Regions from separate parts of the Streptococcus nakanonensis genome, predicted to be linked through region 3. Evidence: predicted binding sites of a transcription regulator. Region 3 holds the regulator's gene; each other region holds the start of a gene.
The links. Region 3 encodes NrdR, which represses ribonucleotide reductase genes. Its sites were predicted from a motif close to ACACNATATATNGTGT; they were not measured.

Region 1 (5,864 bases), 550 kb from region 3:
TTGAAAAGTGGACTTTAAAAGACTATACTTTCCCAAAATGCGTCAAAAAACCTTGCAACTAGGTTACAAGGTTAATGACATTAATCGAAGTTAACGTATTCTTTTTGAAGTTCAAGAACTTCTTCCATTGTTGAACACTCTGTAAGGGCACGGTTAGCGTACTCTTCCATCTTAGCAGTATCCAATTTCTTCATCAAGCTACGTGTACGAAGGACAGATGTTGCTGACATAGAGAACTCATCCAAGCCCATTCCGACAAGAAGTGGAACAGCTTTTTGGTCACCAGCCATCTCACCACACATACCAGCCCATTTACCTTCAGCGTGAGCTGCCTTGATAACGTTGTTGATCAAGCGAAGGATTGATGGGTTATATGGTTGGTAAAGGTATGAAACTTGCTCGTTCATACGGTCTGCTGCCATTGAGTATTGGATCAAGTCGTTTGTTCCAATTGACATGAAGTCTACTTCTTTTGCAAATTGGTCTGCAAGCATGGCTGCTGCAGGGATTTCAATCATGATACCAACTTGGATGTCATCCGCAACTGCAACACCTTCAGCAAGAAGGTTTGCTTTTTCTTCTTCATAAACTGCTTTAGCTGCACGGAATTCTTTCAAAAGGGCAACCATTGGGAACATGATACGCAATTGACCATGAACAGAAGCACGAAGAAGAGCACGGATTTGTGTACGGAACATTGCATCTCCAGTTTCAGAAATAGAGATACGAAGGGCACGGAATCCAAGGAATGGGTTCATTTCATGTGGCATATCGAAGTAAGGAAGTTCCTTATCTCCGCCGATATCCATTGTACGAACAACCACTGGTTTACCATTCATTCCCTCAAGAACAGCCTTGTATGCTTCATACTGCTCATCTTCAGTTGGGAAGTCTTGAGAATCCATGTACAAGAACTCTGTACGGTAAAGTCCAACAGCTTCTGCACCGTTGTTGTTAACACCTTCAACATCTTTTGGAGTACCGATGTTAGCAGCCAACTCGAAATGTTTACCGTCAGCAGTCACTGTTTGAGCATCTTTCAAAAGTGCCCATTCAGCTTTTTGTTTAGCATAAGCTTCACCAGCTGCTTTAAATTCTGCCGCTTGTTCATCTGTTGGGTTGATAATCACTTCACCAGTAATTCCGTTAACGGCAAGGATATCACTGTCTTTCACTACTTCAGTGATGTTATTTGTTCCCAATACAGCTGCAATTTCAAGTGTACGTGCCATGATAGCTGAGTGGCTTGTACGTCCACCGATGTTTGTTACAAAAGCTTTTACAAAGTTTTTGTCCAATTGAGCTGTATCAGATGGTGTTAAGTCATGTGCAATCACGATCACTTCTTCATTGATAGAAGCTGGGTTTGGCAATTTCTTACCAAGAAGGTTTGCCAATACACGTTTTGTCACGTCGCGGATGTCCGCTGCACGTTCTTGCATGTATGGGTTGTCTTCCATACCTTCAAAGATAGTGATGAACATGTCAGTCACTTCTTTAAGACCTGCTTCTGCATTGACTTTCTTAGCACGAATTGTTTCTTTAATCTGACCAATCAATTCTGGGTCAGAAAGAACCATCAAATGAGCGTCAAAAACTTGAGCCGCTTCTTCACCAAGCGTACCTACAGCTTTCTCGCGGATAAGAGAAAGCTCGTTTTGAGAAGCTTCAAGAGCAACATCCAAACGAGCCTCTTCTGCGTTTGTATCTTCGACTGAAATAGTCTCGAATGACAAATCCGGTTGAACGAGTAGATATGCTTTTGCAACTGCAACACCGTCAGATGCTGCGATTCCTTTAAGCATTTCTGTCATTTCCCTTATGCCAATCCTTCTTTTTCCATTGTTTCTGAGATTGCAGCGATAGCGTCATCTGCATCTGCACCTTCAGCTGAGATAGTTACGTCAGCACCTTGGCCAACACCAAGACTCATAACACCCATAATTGATTTAAGGTTAACTGATTTACCTTTGTATTCAAGAGTGATATCTGAAGCAAATTTGCTAGCAGTTTGCACCAACAATGTTGCTGGACGTGCGTGAATACCTGTTTCTGCCACTACGTGGAAATCTTTAGAAGCCATAGTTTGACTCTCCTTTTGTTCTTTCTTTTTTTGAGTTATATGTGATAACCCTTACAGTTTGGTATTATACCATCTTCTAGGATTTTTTTCAAGCATTTTCTGGATTTTCCTTCAATTTCCTTTCAGATAACTTGCTGAAAATCTTCTATCCTAGATAACAAAACACAGGATATAGTTTCTTTAAAAACGATTTATAGGATAATCATTGCTGTTTTATAAAGTAAACACTACATATTGTGTTTTGTGAGCTTGACTAGAAAAACAGACCACTATATTTAGTTCAAATCATTGACAAAATTTTATTTTCTGATATACTAGGATAGTATTAAATTTTGAAGAGGAGTTACACAATGGTAACCGTTTATTCTAAAAACAACTGTGTCCAATGTAAGATGACCAAACGTTTCTTGGACAGTAATAATGTCTCTTATCGTGAAATCAATCTTGATGAGCAACCTGAGTACATCGATCAAGTTAAAGAGCTCGGTTTTAGCGCAGCTCCTGTTATCCAAACACCAACTGAAGTCTTTTCAGGTTTCCAACCAGGAAAACTGAAACAATTAGCATAATCTTAGTACATCATCCAGAAGAAACTGCTTTTAGGGCTAACTTAGAAGCCTTTCTTTTGTAATTAGATAAGGGAAATTTTATGGGATTAAAACATCTTGAAGACGTGACTTACTTCCGTCTCAATAACGAAATTAACCGTCCTGTTAATGGACAAATCATGCTTCATAAAGATAAGGAAGCCTTGGATGCCTTCTTTAAAGAAAATGTCGTTCCAAACACTATGGTTTTTGATTCAATTACTGATAAAATCAACTACCTCATTGAACACAACTACATCGAAACAGCCTTTATCAAGAAATACCGTCCAGAGTTCTTGGAAGAATTGGCTCAATTTATCAAAGACCAAAACTTCCAATTCAAGTCTTTCATGGCTGCTTATAAATTTTACAATCAATATGCCTTAAAGACTAATGACGGTGAATACTATCTTGAAAGTATGGAAGACCGTGTCTTCTTTAACGCCCTTTATTTCGCTGATGGGAATGAAGCTGTTGCAATCGATATTGCCAATGAAATCATCCACCAACGCTACCAACCTGCTACTCCTTCCTTCTTGAATGCTGGACGTGCTCGTCGTGGGGAGTTGGTATCTTGTTTCTTAATCCAAGTGACGGATGACATGAACTCTATCGGACGTTCTATCAACTCTGCCCTTCAACTTTCACGTATTGGTGGTGGTGTGGGAATTACCCTCAGCAACCTTCGTGAAGCTGGTGCACCTATCAAGGGTTATGAAGGAGCAGCTTCTGGTGTCGTACCAGTTATGAAACTCTTCGAAGATAGCTTCTCTTACTCAAACCAATTGGGGCAACGTCAAGGTGCTGGGGTTGTCTACCTCAACGTCTTTCACCCAGATATCATCGCCTTCCTTTCAACTAAGAAAGAAAATGCCGATGAAAAAGTTCGTGTCAAAACCCTATCACTTGGTGTTGTAGTACCAGATAAATTCTACGAATTGGCGCGTAAAAATGAAGAAATGTACCTCTTCAGCCCTTACTCTGTAGAAAAAGAATACAATGTCCCATTCAACTACATCGACATTACTGAAAAATACGATGAATTGGTCGCAAATCCAAATATTCGCAAGACAAAAATCAAGGCGCGTGATTTAGAAACTGAAATCTCTAAATTGCAACAGGAGTCTGGTTATCCTTATGTAGTCAATATTGATACGGCTAACCGTGCAAATCCTGTTGATGGAAAGATTATCATGAGTAACTTGTGTTCTGAGATTCTTCAAGTCCAAGAACCAAGCTTGATCAACGATGCTCAAGAATTCCTTCAAATGGGAACAGATGTTTCATGTAACCTTGGTTCAACCAACGTGGTCAACATGATGACCTCACCTGACTTTGGTCGTTCTATCCGTGCTATGGTTCGTTCCCTTACTTTCGTTACAGATAGTTCACACATCGTGGCTGTACCTACGATTGACTATGGAAATAGCCAAGCTCATACTTTTGGTCTTGGTGCTATGGGACTTCACAGCTACCTTGCCCAACAATTGATTGAATATGGATCGCCTGAGTCTATTGAGTTTACAAGCATCTACTTTATGCTTATGAACTACTGGACCTTGGTTGAGTCAAACAATATCGCGCGTGAACGTGGTATTACCTTCCATAACTTTGAAAAATCAGACTATGCTAAGGGAAGCTACTTTGATAAGTATATAACTGGCGAGTTTGTTCCAAAATCAGACCGTGTTAAAGAACTCTTCAAAGATGTCTTTATTCCAAGTGCTGCTGACTGGGCTGAACTTCGCGACAAGGTTCAAGCAGATGGTCTTTACCACCAAAACCGCCTTGCTGTAGCGCCAAATGGTTCTATCAGCTATATCAACGACGTTTCTGCTTCTATCCACCCGATTACGCAACGTATCGAAGAACGCCAAGAGAAGAAAATTGGTAAAATCTACTACCCTGCTGCTGGCTTGTCTACAGAAACCATTCCTTACTACACTTCTGCCTACGATATGGATATGCGTAAAGTCATCGATGTTTACGCTGCTGCGACTGAACACGTGGATCAAGGACTTTCACTCACCCTCTTCATGCGTAGTGACATTCCAAAAGGCCTTTACGAATGGAAGAGGGAAAATAAACAAACGACACGTGACTTGTCCATCCTTCGTAACTATGCCTTTAACAAGGGAATCAAGTCTATCTACTACGTCCGTACCTTTACAGATGACGGTGGAGAAGTCGGTGCTAACCAATGTGAAAGCTGTGTAATTTAGTTTCTAGCATAGAAACACTATTTTTCCCTAAGCAGCACTGATAAAATCAAATCTACTAGGTCATAACATAATTTATGTAACATTTTAAAAGTCGGGCTTCCGACTTTTTGTGCGATACTCCTATAGAATTATGGTAAAGTAGAAATAATTGTGAGTTCGCAATACTAAACACAGAAAGAGATTTTAAATGGAAACTTACTACAAAGCCATTAACTGGAATGCCATCGAAGATGTCATCGACAAATCAACTTGGGAAAAACTGACGGAGCAATTCTGGCTCGATACACGTATTCCCTTGTCAAATGACTTGGATGACTGGAGAAAGCTATCTAACAAAGAGAAAGACTTGGTCGGAAAAGTCTTTGGTGGTTTAACCCTTCTGGACACCATGCAATCTGAAACTGGGGTTGAAGCCCTTCGCGCAGACATCCGTACACCACATGAGGAAGCTGTTTTCAATAACATCCAATTTATGGAATCTGTTCACGCTAAATCTTACTCTTCAATCTTTTCTACCTTAAATACTAAGGCTGAGATTGAAGAAATTTTCGAATGGACCAATACCAATCCTTACCTACAAAAGAAGGCTGAGATTGTCAACGAAATCTACCTCAACGGTAGCCCACTTGAAAAGAAAGTTGCCAGCGTCTTCCTCGAAACCTTCCTCTTCTACTCTGGTTTCTTCACTCCCCTCTACTATCTCGGTAACAACAAACTAGCCAACGTTGCAGAAATCATTAAATTGATTATTCGTGACGAGTCTGTTCACGGAACCTACATTGGTTACAAATTCCAACTTGGTTTCAATGAATTGCCTGAAGAAGAGCAAGAAAAACTCAAAGAATGGATGTACGACCTACTCTATACTCTTTATGAAAATGAAGAAGGCTACACAGAGAGTCTTTATGACGGTGTTGGTTGGACTGAAGAGGTTAAAACCTTCCTTCGCTACAATGCCAATAAAGCTCTCAT
Region 2 (5,864 bases), 730 kb from region 3:
GAGTATCACTTTTATTTTTTCTTGTTCTTGTTTAAAAATTGTTCTCTGAGGCTGAGCAAGCGTTCTTTTTTACCAGCTCCACCTTTAGAGTGTTTCTCGTGATAACGGGTCACTTGTGCGCGTCCCTTATCGTCTAATTGATATTTTCCCATTTCAGTTCTTTCTAATTTGTTACTTGATGGCCAGCTATTTTAATCGTTGAGCCATTCATGTGTTTGACACGCGCAGCGATTTCCTTGTGACGGCCGTTGACCATCGGTCTCGCTTGAGGATTGCCAAGATAGCCACAAGTCCGTTTAACAACGTCTACTGTTTTAGGGTCGCTATTGCCACAGTTAGGACAAGCAAATCCTCTCTCAGTTGGTTCAAAATCCCCTTCAAAGTCACACTTGTAGCAACGGTCAATTGGAGTATTGGTCCCCAAATATCCCACACGGTCATAGGCATAGTCCCATACAGCTTCCAAAGCCTTTGGATTTTGCTGGAGGACTGGATACTCACAATAATGGATGAAACCACCTGACGCACCTGCTTCTGGATAGACTTTCTCAAAGTCTAATTTTTCAAACGGTGTTGGATTTTTACGAACATCGTAGTGGAAAGAGTTGGTATAGTATTCCTTATCTGTAATATCAGGAATAGAACCAAACTTGTCTGTATCTAGTCGACAGAAACGGTCTGTCAAACTTTCAGACGGTGTTGAGTAGATAGAGAAATGATAGCCATATTGATCTGACCACTCTTCTACACGGCGTTTCATATCACGAATGATATCCAGCGTGAATTCCTTGGCTTCTAGATTGCTTTCCCAGCTATTTCCAAAGAAAACAGTAGCCACTTCGTACAAACCGATGTAACCCAGCGAAACGGTCGCTCGACGATTCTTAAAGAGCTGGTCAACACTTTCTTCTTTACCTAGACGATGACCAAAAGCACCGTATTGATAAAGGATAGGAGCATTTGCTGGTGTTGCTTCTTTAGTGCGTTCGACACGGTAAACCAGAGCATCTTCAGCGATATTCATCCGCTCGTTGAAGATCTCCCAGAACTTATTCATGTCTCCCTCAGACTCGAGGGCAATACGAGGCAGGTTAACCGTCACAACGCCTAGATTCATCCGACCTGAATTGACTTCTACACCATTTTCATCCTTCCATCCTTGAAGGAACGAACGACATCCCATAGGAACTTTGAAAGAACCTGTCAACTCGATAATCTTATCATAGGACAAAACATCTGGGTACATCCGCTTGGTTGCACACTCTAGAGCCAACTGCTTAATGTCGTAGTTTGGAGTCCCTTCTTCCAAGTTAAGGCCTCTTTTCAGAGTAAAAATCAGTTTAGGGAAGATAGCCGTACGATGTTCTGAACCAAGGCCCTTAATGCGAATGTTTAAAATTGCCTTTTGAATTTCACGCTCAAAACGATTGGTTCCCAGACCAAAACCTAGCGAAGTAAAGGGTGTTTGACCATTTGAAGTGAAGAGAGTATTGATTTCATACTCAAGAGATTGCATGGCATCATAGATGTCTTTTTGGGTTTTCTTCCAGGCATAATCTTCTCGTTTTTCAGGCAATACCCACTCTTCTGCATCTTTGAGATGTTTTTGATAGTTCTTCTCTGCATAAGGCGCCAAAACTTCATCGATACGGTCAGCTGAACAGCCACCGTACTGGCTAGAAGCAACGTTGGCGATAATTTGGGAAATCTGAGCTGTCGCAGTCTGGATAGACTTGGGACTTTCTACCTCTGCATTTCCAATCTTAAAACCATTTTCCAACATACCTTTAAAGTCAATCAAACAGCAGTTGGTCATAGGGGTATAGGGGCTGTAGTCCAAATCGTGATAGTGGATATCTCCCTTTTGGTGGGCATTGGCTACGTGCTTAGGCAGCATTTGCAGTCCGATTGATTTCCCAACAATCCCTGCTGTCAAATCACGCTGGGTATTAAAGACATCGCTGTCTTTATTAGCATTTTCATTGACAACTGCTTGGTCTTTGTTGAGTAGTTTATGGATACTAAAGTTAATATCTGTCGCTTTTGAGCGCTCAAAATCCCTCTGCGTCCGATAAGTAATATACTCCTCAGCCAGCGCATATTCTTTGGCTTCAAGGAGTTCATGTTCTACAATATTTTGAATTTCGTAAATCTTAACCCCCTGTGGAAAGCGACTATGAATTTCTGTGACAATTCGCTCGGTCAGAGCATTGAGGCGTTTTTCGACCAAGGGTGTCACATCCATAACCTTGTCTGCCGCCTTGTGGAGAGCCTTGTCAATCTTGTCCACATCAAATACAACACGTCTCCCATCTCGTTTCTCGACGAAGAGAGTTGGCAAAATTGTAATTTTTTCTTCTAGTGCAATCATATGCATTCTCTTTTCTAAAATGTTCTTTCTAAAAAGTATTATACCACTCTAAAAAGAAAAATCAATATCTTGTGTTAAAAATCCTAAAATTTTTAAAAATACACAAGATATTGATTTGGTTATTTAATTTTATAGACTTTAAACTCTGAGTAATCCGTCTTTACTGGTTGGTAATTTTCTTTTAAGAGTGTTTCCACTTCAGACCAGACTGGCACCTTGTCATTCACCACAATCACCTTAGGTTGTTTTTCTTTCAAGTCATTGAGTAGCTTATTCCGGTTTTCCTCAGTTGCTGTATAGTGCACGGGAGACAAAATCGCCGATGGCGACAAGCGCTCACTCTTACGATAAAGAGTCGCAGTATCATCCCATGCATAGATAGCATCTTCCGTATTTGTCTCCTCTTTTACCAAATCAGCAAGACGATTACGTTCTTGATAAGGTACCGGATAAAGGACAAACTTCATCAAAAAAGGAACAGTCAAAAGATAGACAAGCCCTAAAACTGGCAGATATAGATTTCCTTTAAAAAAACGACTCCATAGGCTAACTGGCGTTTCTCTTCGTCTTCTTCTAACACTACGCCCCCTCTGTTGACTCTTAATATTGGTTACCAATAAAAGTAGGAAAACAGGGAAGACGACCATCAAATAAGAAGCGTGCAGAGGCTCTTGTGAAAAGAAAAGCAAAATCAAACCTAAAATTGTCACAAGACTTGCAGGAACCGAAATGACGTATAGTTTAGAGGGCTTGGATTGAAAGAGACCTAAAAAGATACAAACCACAAATCCCAAACCAAGGGACAACAAGCCATAAAAAGCCATATTCTCTAAAATTTTAGAAGTGAAATCAAAGCTAATACTGTCAATAGGATAACGAATACCACTAATGGCATCCCCAAAACTTCCTGTTGCAACACTATAGTAGGCAGTTGGATAAAAGATAAGTGAAAAACCTAAAGCCACTGCAAGAAACTGATAAAACCCATGCGCAAAGCGTCTATGCCCAAGGTTAAAGACCAACAAGCCTAAACTCACTACAGCAATAAACAGGAGCGATGACAAGGGGGCAAAGAAAAATCCTCCCGCCAAAGCCAGCCCAATCCGTATAAATCCCTTATCATGGCTTGGATTGCTTAGATAGGCCGCAACTAAACTAAAGGCCGCGAATAAGAAAGGAAGCGCTAAAAGAGTCGCATAACCTCCACCAAAAGCAAGACCTGTAACTAGCATGTAAAAAATAGTCACCACTTGTCCAGCTTGGTCTCCTTGCTCTGTCAAGGTGTCCGCCGATTGAAAGAGGAAAAATCCTCCTGCTACCAAGGCTAACCACTCAAAAATGGCAAAGAAAAATCCGCCCTGAGTCACATAAGTCAGCAAATAATAAAGCAAACCTTGACTTCCATAATAGTCGCTGTAAATCTTCCCTGTCTGATGAAGCGCCCAACCTGCATAAAAATCCTGCACTTCTTGTGCACTCATTAAATCGAGTAATAGCGGTACTCCTAGAGTTATCCCCGTTACAAGCGTACTCCATAGTAAAATTTTCACCAAAGGAAGACGACTTGATTCACGATGATACGATTCTTGTTCGATTTGGTATTCTAGAGGTTCACGATTCTCCTGATGAACTTCTTCTACTCTACCATACACACTCATATCGTTTCTCCTATTCAATTTATCTGTCTTAGTATATCAAAAAGTCCTAGGATTGTCAGCTTGCGATGGCTGTTTGAGTGATTTTTTGCATAGTTTCACAAAGGTTTCAATTTCCCGAAAGCGGTGTAAATGTGTCTGTTTGAATGTCAGGATATAGTTTATTTCTTTCTGAGTCATCATCATCCCTCCTATATCTTTCTATTCGTAAAAATCAAGAAAAAGAGGACTCGGTCATTTCCTAAGTCCTAGATTTCTTATAAGATTGGGGCGAATAACTGGGCAATTTCTTTTACAAGTTTTTGATACCAGCTCGTTTTGATAGAATGAGGATAGACTTCCTGAGAATCTGCAAATATATTTTGAAAATCTCGGGCTATTTCCATTATAGAAGGAGTTTTATAGAGTAAGACTGCATTTTCATAATGGTGCACCAAGCTTCGGTAGTCGAGATTGATTGTCCCCACCACCGCAAAATCTTCGTCTACCAACATCTGCTTACTATGAATAAAACCTGGACTATACTCATAAATTCGAACACCAGCAGAAAGAAGGTCTGGATAAGCCCCTCTTGTGACTAACTGAATGAACTTCTTATCTGGTATGTAAGGGGTGACAATCCGAACATCGACCCCTCTCATAGCAGCATTTTTGATTGTCTCCGTTAAATCATAATCTATGATCAAATAAGGTGTCGTAATATAGACCGATTCAGTTGCTTGATTGATCAAACTCTGATAAACCTTTTTCCCTACCTGCGTTCGAAAAATTGGCTTGGGTCCACTTCCGTATGGAATGGTTAAACCGTCACTTGGGATAGAATGATTTTCTAAATGATATTGATCAAAATCACTAATCTCTCCTCGATTGATGTACCAAGTGGTCAAAAATAAGCGTGTCAGGGCTTTTACCGCTAGTCCGTCTAAGCGAATTCCACTATCCTTCCAATAACCAAATCTCTCGACGTGGTTAATGTACTCATCTGCCAGATTGACCCCACCAGTATAGGCTATCTGACCATCAACAATCAATATTTTTCTATGATCTCTGTTATTATAGGCCACTGTCAAACGAGGAATAACTTTATTGAATTTATGGGCCTCGATGCCCAGCTGACGAAGTCGATGTGCATAATCTCCTGTTAAAGTAGCCATACAGCCAATATCGTCATAGAGCAGTTTAACTTCAACTCCTTGAGCGACTTTTTGCTCCAAGATTTCTAAAATACGATTCCACATCAAACCTTCTTCTATAATGTAATATTCCAAGAAGATAAATTTCTCAGCCTTTTTAAGATCTTCTACCATCTTTTTCCACATAGCCTCTCCGTTAGGAAAAAATGTAGAGGCAGTTTGATCATAGACATCGGCATTGGTATCCATACTCAATAAGGACTTGATGACGCCATAAGCTGCCTTATCACTTTCTTTTAATTCCTCTTTTAGTAGCTGGCTATTTGCTTCTTGGAAATGCATAGAGCCTAGCTTCTTCAGTTGTTTGATTTCTTTTTTGGACAAGCGCCTTTCACCAAACATCAGATAGAGCAAGGGGCCAAATACTGGTACAAAGGCTACTAACAACCAGGTTACCTTATTCTCAGGAGTCGTATTACGGTTGACTATCGAAATGATTGTGATGATACTCAGTAGAATGAGGACAGTAATCCATAAAATGGGAGCCATGCGCCCTAAATAAAGAAAGAGACCAAAAACCAGACAAAGTTCAAGTAGCATAATCGAAAGACTAAAGCCATACTTGGACATCAATAATTGAAATTTTCTATATTTCATATCCTCTCCTTGATATTTTGATACTCAATGAAAATCAAAGAGCAAACT
Region 3 (5,864 bases):
GGGTCTTATAAAGCTTACGGGCTACGTATTCGTCCGCATCGGTAATTCCTTCCTTACCAGACACCACAAAGACGATAACATCGGCTTCTTCCATGGCAATTTCTGCCTGGTGCTTGATTTGTTCCATGAAAGGAGCATCGACGTCATCGATTCCTCCTGTATCAATCATGCTAAAGGAACGATTGAGCCACTCACCCGTCGCATAGATACGGTCACGTGTCACTCCTTCGACATCTTCTACAATGGAGATTCGCTCACCAGCGATCCGATTAAATAGGGTTGATTTCCCAACATTGGGACGTCCTACAATGGCAATAGTTGGTAGGGCCATAATTTCTCACTTTCTACAATAACTTCTTCTGTTCAAGATTTTTTCTAGTTGAGCTTGGTTCAGCTTGACCAAACTGTTCTGCTAGGCGTTGACTCCAGCTTGTTGTCGCACGCGCCCCAGCATAGTCCGCCTGTACACGGTCATAAGCCTCAATCACATCAACTGTTTGTTCCTGGTATTCTTCCTCAAAGACCACTTGATTCAATGGCAAGCGAGGTTTGACTTCATGCTCTTCATTTGGTAAACCTAGTGCCATCCCAAAAACAGGATAGGTGTAGTCAGGCAGGTTAAAAAGCTCTGCCACTTCTTCTGACTTGTACCGTACCAAACCAATGATGACACCTCCATAGCCCAAACTTTCAGCTGCCAGCAGGGCATTTTGACCAGCAAGGGCCGCATCGACCGAACTAATCAAAAGACCTTCTACACCTTGAGGTTGGAAGATGTCGGTATGAAGTCGTGCTCCCTTTTCTGCTCGGTTCAAATCTCCGACAAAAAGAAGAAAAACAGCTGACTGGCGAATGGCTTCTTGAGGTACCAATTCATACAAGGCATCTTTCTTTTCCTGACTTCGTACCACAACAGAGTAGGATTGAAAATTCTTCCAAGACGAGGCCATCTGGGCTGCAGTCAGGATTTCAGTCAAGTCTTCCTGAGGAAGGGCTTGCTCCTTAAATCTTCGAACAGACTTATGAGCTTTCATCAGTTTAATCGTTTCTGTCATCGACGGTTTACTCCTTCTAAACGAGTCTCCTCAGCCAAATAACGGATGCGTTCCATGACGCGTCTGGCTTCCCAGGTCTCGTCATTTCCATGTTTCCCTTTAGCAAAATGCTGCTCCAATTCTTCAAAGTTGAAGTTGGAGGTGAAAAAGGTCGGTAAATTTTCCTGCATCCGATATTGAAGAATGACTTGCAGGATTTCATCACGTACCCAAGCTGTTGATTGCTCGGCACCAATGTCATCTAAAATCAGGACTTCAGACAGTTTAATCTCATCCACCAAGGTCTTGACATTACCATCACCGATAGCATTTTTGACATCAATGACAAAGCTAGGATAGTGGAGGAGAGTGGATGAAACACCACGTTTTTCTGATAAATCATGGGCTAAGGCAGCCACCATGAAACTTTTACCCACACCAAAGTCTCCATACAAGTAAAGACCTTTTTGAATAGCTGGATATTGCTCCACGAAGGCTAATAGCTTTTCAAAAACTGGCAAGCGCCCCAAATCATCCAAATCTACTTGAGCTAAACTAGCTTTCTTGAGAGTAGCTGGCAGATTGATTAACTTGAGGCGGTTCTTAATAGCCGCTTCTTTTTCAGCTGCGATTAGTTCAGGAGTTTCTTCATATGAGACATCCGCATAGCCATGATTCATAACCAAAATCGGCTTGTAGCCTTTGGCAATATAATCCGTATCACCACGAAGAAACTTGTCACGCTCGGTGATGTACTGATTAAACTTGGAGATACTGCGATTTAATTCCTCTGGGGTCAAGGATTCTTGCTGGATAAAAGCCGCAACATCAGGATCTTTCATGATTTTCTGGACCAAATCTTGATAATGAAAACGGCTAGGTTGACGTTTGAGTACGTCTCCGACACTTTCCATCTAATCTCCTCCTTTTTCTAATCGAGCTAATAGTTCTTGTTTCTTACGTTCTAATTCCAGACGAGTTTCCTCGCTGGTTTCATTCTTATAATCTGGATTGCTCCACTTGGGTACATTGGACTTGGCAGGACTCGGTTTACTGCTTTTTTGAGCCTGACTTTTCTGCCCACGCTCACGGATCCGCAAGACTGCCTCTTCTGCCGAATGAATCTTTTGATAGGCATAGTCATTGGCCACCTTCATGGCATATTTCTCATTGATATTTGCCGAATCGACCTTATTAAAGGTCAATAAAAGAATGATATTGATGACTTCGTCCAGCAAGCCCAAGCCAGCAATCTGTTGCAAGAGTTCTCTTTCTGTTTGGGTAATGGTTCCCTTGCGTGTTTGCTTGATTTCTGCCAAGAACTGCAGGGCAGTTTTACTTTTGGCTTCTTTGATAATGGTTGCTTCCTTAGGACTAAAGTCAGAGGAAACAGGTTTTTGAGCGATTTTTTCCCGCATGCGTTTGGTTGAAATAACCTGGGAAACAGCTGTTGACTTAGCCAATTGATAGGTTTCAAACCAAGTCCATTTCTTTTCCTCGGCAATGGCAAAGAGGTTTAAGACGTCGGACTGCTCATCCGCAAAGCGAAGCCCATCTCGAGCCATAAGCTGACGAAAATGATCTAAGTCAAAATCGTTGGCCACTTTCTTCTTGAGACCAAGGTCTTCTTGACTTCCCAGTTCTGCCAAGTCTGGAAAGACTTGATTGAGTGAGACAGGTATTTCTTCTCCCTCAGCACTCTCAACTCCCAAATCCTCCACAGCTGCATCGCCAATCTTTTTCTCCAAAAGTCTGCGATAAACAGGATGCTCCAAGAAGTCCTGGCTCGAAAGGGGAGCATGGAGGGCTAGCTGATAAACATCCCCCTTTTGATAGGGGGTCAGGAGATTGAAAGCAGATAAGATTTTTAGGGATTTTATCAGTCTATCCATCCCAAAGTTGAGATGGTTGAGAATACTTGAAAAGAGGTATTCCTTTCTGCCATTATCCCAAAAACTAATCGTATAAAGATAAAGGCTCAGTGCCTCCTGACCGATAATCGGGAGGTAGCACTGTACCAGAGATGAGGTATCTTGCGACACCCGATTATTCTTTAGATAAGAAAAACGGTCAATTGGCTTCATTTATCTTTCCTTTTTCTTTTTAGAGGACTGGGTGATTTGTTGGAGCAAGCTCTCTAGCTCACTGACATCCTTAAAACTACGATAGACACTGGCAAAACGTACATAGGTAATCTCATCTAACTCAGCCAACTCCTCCATGACGAGTGAACCAATGTCCTCACTTTGAATTTCATTTTCATTTCGACCACGGAGTTTCTGTTCGATACGATTGACTACCATGTTGATTTCATCACTTGACACAGGACGTTTCTGGGCTGAGCGGATAATCCCATTAAAGATTTTATCTCTGGAGAATTGTTCCCGTGTGCCATCTTTTTTAACAACCACTAAGGTTCTTTCTTCTACTCGTTCGTAGGTTGTAAAACGGTGCTGGCATTCATCGCACTCACGTCTTCTACGAATGGTGTTCCCTTCTTCTGCTTGGCGACTATCGATAACACTTGACTTGGTAGCCCCACATTTTGGACAACGCATCCTTTCCCTCCTTATCGTTTTCTTTTCATTATACCATTTTTTAAACGATTCCCAAAACAATTCTTCTTTTTGCTTGACAAGTTTTTTGTTTTGTTGTATTATTTAATTAAGACAAATAGATAAAAGAAAGGAGACCAAGATGTCCTGGACATTTGACAACAAAAAACCCATCTATTTACAGATTATGGAGAAAATCAAGCTTCAGATTGTTTCCCATACACTGGAAGCCAATCAACAACTTCCAACCGTGAGGGAGCTAGCTAGCGAGGCTGGTGTCAATCCAAACACCATCCAAAGAGCCTTGTCAGACCTTGAACGAGAAGGCTTTGTCTACAGCAAGCGCACAACTGGACGATTTGTGACTGAAGATAAGGAGCTAATCGCCCAATCACGCAAACAATTATCGGAAGAAGAATTGGAACACTTCGTTTCCTCCATGACCCATTTTGGCTATGAAAAAGAAGAACTACCAGGCGTAGTCGGCGATTATATTAAAGGAGTTTAAGCCTATGTCATTACTAGCATTTGAAAATGTATCCAAATCATATGGAGCAACACCAGCCCTTGAAAATGTTTCCCTTGAGATCCCAGCTGGAAAAATTGTCGGTCTCCTTGGGCCAAATGGCTCAGGAAAAACAACCCTGATTAAACTAATCAATGGCCTCTTGCAACCAGATCAAGGACGTGTCCTTATCAATGACATGGACCCAAGCCCAGCAACCAAGGCCATCGTAGCTTATTTGCCGGATACGACCTATCTCAATGAGCAAATGAAGGTCAAAGAAGCCCTAACCTACTTCAAGACTTTCTATAAAGATTTCAATATTGAACGCGCCCATCATCTACTTGCAGACCTCGGAATTGATGAAAATAGTCGTCTCAAGAAACTATCAAAAGGAAACAAGGAAAAGGTACAACTGATTTTGGTTATGAGCCGTGATGCTCGCCTCTACGTTTTGGATGAACCCATTGGTGGGGTGGATCCAGCAGCCCGTGATTATATCCTCAATACCATCATCAACAACTACTCACCAACTTCTACCGTTTTGATTTCTACCCACTTGATTTCAGATATCGAGCCAATCTTGGATGAAATTGTCTTCCTCAAAGACGGAAAAGTCGTTCGTCAAGGCAATGTAGACGATATTCGCTATGAGTCGGGTGAATCCATTGACCAACTCTTCCGTCAGGAATTTAAGGCCTAAGCAAAGGAGATTATTTATGTTTTGGAATTTAGTTCGCTACGAATTTAAAAATGTTAACAAGTGGTATTTAGCCCTCTACGCAGCCGTGCTAGTCCTTTCTGCCCTTATCGGGATACAAGCACAGACCTATAACAATCTGCCTGTCAAAGAAAGTCAACCTACTATGCTACTTTTTCTAGCCCTCGTCTTTGGTGGCTTGATGATTACACTTGGGATTTCAACTCTTTTCTTAATCATTAAACGCTTTAAAGGCAGTGTCTATGACCGACAAGGCTATCTGACTTTGACCTTGCCAGTTTCTGAACACCATATCATCACAACCAAACTAATCGGTGCCTTTATCTGGTCGTTGATTAGCACTGCTGTCCTAGCTCTAAGTGCTGTTATTATTGTGACCATAACGGCTTCAGAATGGATCCCTCTTTCTTATGTGATTACATTTGTAGAAACACATCTCCCTCAGATCTTTCTTACAGGTATATCCTTCCTACTAAATACCATTTCCAGTATACTCTGCATCTACTTGGCTATTTCCATTGGACAGCTTTTCAATGAATACCGTACAGCACTCGCTGTTGCAGCCTACATTGGTATCCAAATCGTCATTGGATTTATTGAACTTTCCTTCAATCTTAGTTCTAATTTCTATGTCAATTCACTTGTAGGACTCAATGACCATTTCTATATGGGAGCAAGTATAAGTATTGTTGAAGAACTCATTTTCATAGCTATCTTTTACCTCGGAACCTACTATATCTTGAGAAACAAGGTTAATTTGCAATAGTTTTAAAGTCTAGCGACAATAACTCGCTAGACTTTTTTCGTTCTCAGGACTTACATTTTTATATGAAGTATTTAACAAAAAGGAGTATAATGACTTTAAAACTGATTACATGTATATTGATAAGGAGGTTAAGTCTTTATGCTGAGAAGATTTGTTACTAAGAAACACCTCGTACTTTACTTCTTTTCTATTGCCATTACTTGGCTGGAAGCAATTATCACGCCAGCCCTTGTTCAGAATATTGTTGCCAGTTTTACCAATCAAGAACTAGGCCTTCTTTGGA

Region 1: a site for NrdR is predicted at 2,308-2,323, ahead of nrdH (glutaredoxin-like protein NrdH). Genes of this name have one in related genera too.
Region 2: a site for NrdR is predicted at 2,431-2,446, ahead of nrdD (anaerobic ribonucleoside-triphosphate reductase). Genes of this name have one in related genera too.

The regions. Positions count from the first base shown of each region.
Region 1 is NZ_AP027139.1:1,071,083-1,076,946, reverse strand. It holds gene ptsP (phosphoenolpyruvate--protein phosphotransferase) at 81-1,814, opposite strand; gene AC6I9F_RS05240 (phosphocarrier protein HPr) at 1,820-2,083, opposite strand; gene nrdH (glutaredoxin-like protein NrdH) at 2,434-2,652, shown strand; gene nrdE (class 1b ribonucleoside-diphosphate reductase subunit alpha) at 2,733-4,892, shown strand; gene nrdF (class 1b ribonucleoside-diphosphate reductase subunit beta) at 5,080-5,864, shown strand, end outside.
Region 2 is NZ_AP027139.1:1,916,839-1,922,702, forward strand. It holds gene AC6I9F_RS09140 (hypothetical protein) at 12-152, opposite strand; gene nrdD (anaerobic ribonucleoside-triphosphate reductase) at 164-2,371, opposite strand; gene AC6I9F_RS09150 (glycosyltransferase family protein) at 2,491-4,029, opposite strand; gene cls (cardiolipin synthase) at 4,284-5,816, opposite strand.
Region 3 is NZ_AP027139.1:523,011-528,874, reverse strand. It holds gene der (ribosome biogenesis GTPase Der) at 1-331, opposite strand, end outside; gene AC6I9F_RS02810 (NADPH-dependent oxidoreductase) at 345-1,055, opposite strand; gene dnaI (primosomal protein DnaI) at 1,052-1,948, opposite strand; gene AC6I9F_RS02800 (replication initiation and membrane attachment family protein) at 1,949-3,118, opposite strand; gene nrdR (transcriptional regulator NrdR) at 3,119-3,592, opposite strand; gene AC6I9F_RS02790 (GntR family transcriptional regulator) at 3,732-4,097, shown strand; gene AC6I9F_RS02785 (ABC transporter ATP-binding protein) at 4,102-4,797, shown strand; gene AC6I9F_RS02780 (hypothetical protein) at 4,814-5,581, shown strand; gene gggC (streptosactin export ABC transporter GggC) at 5,720-5,864, shown strand, end outside.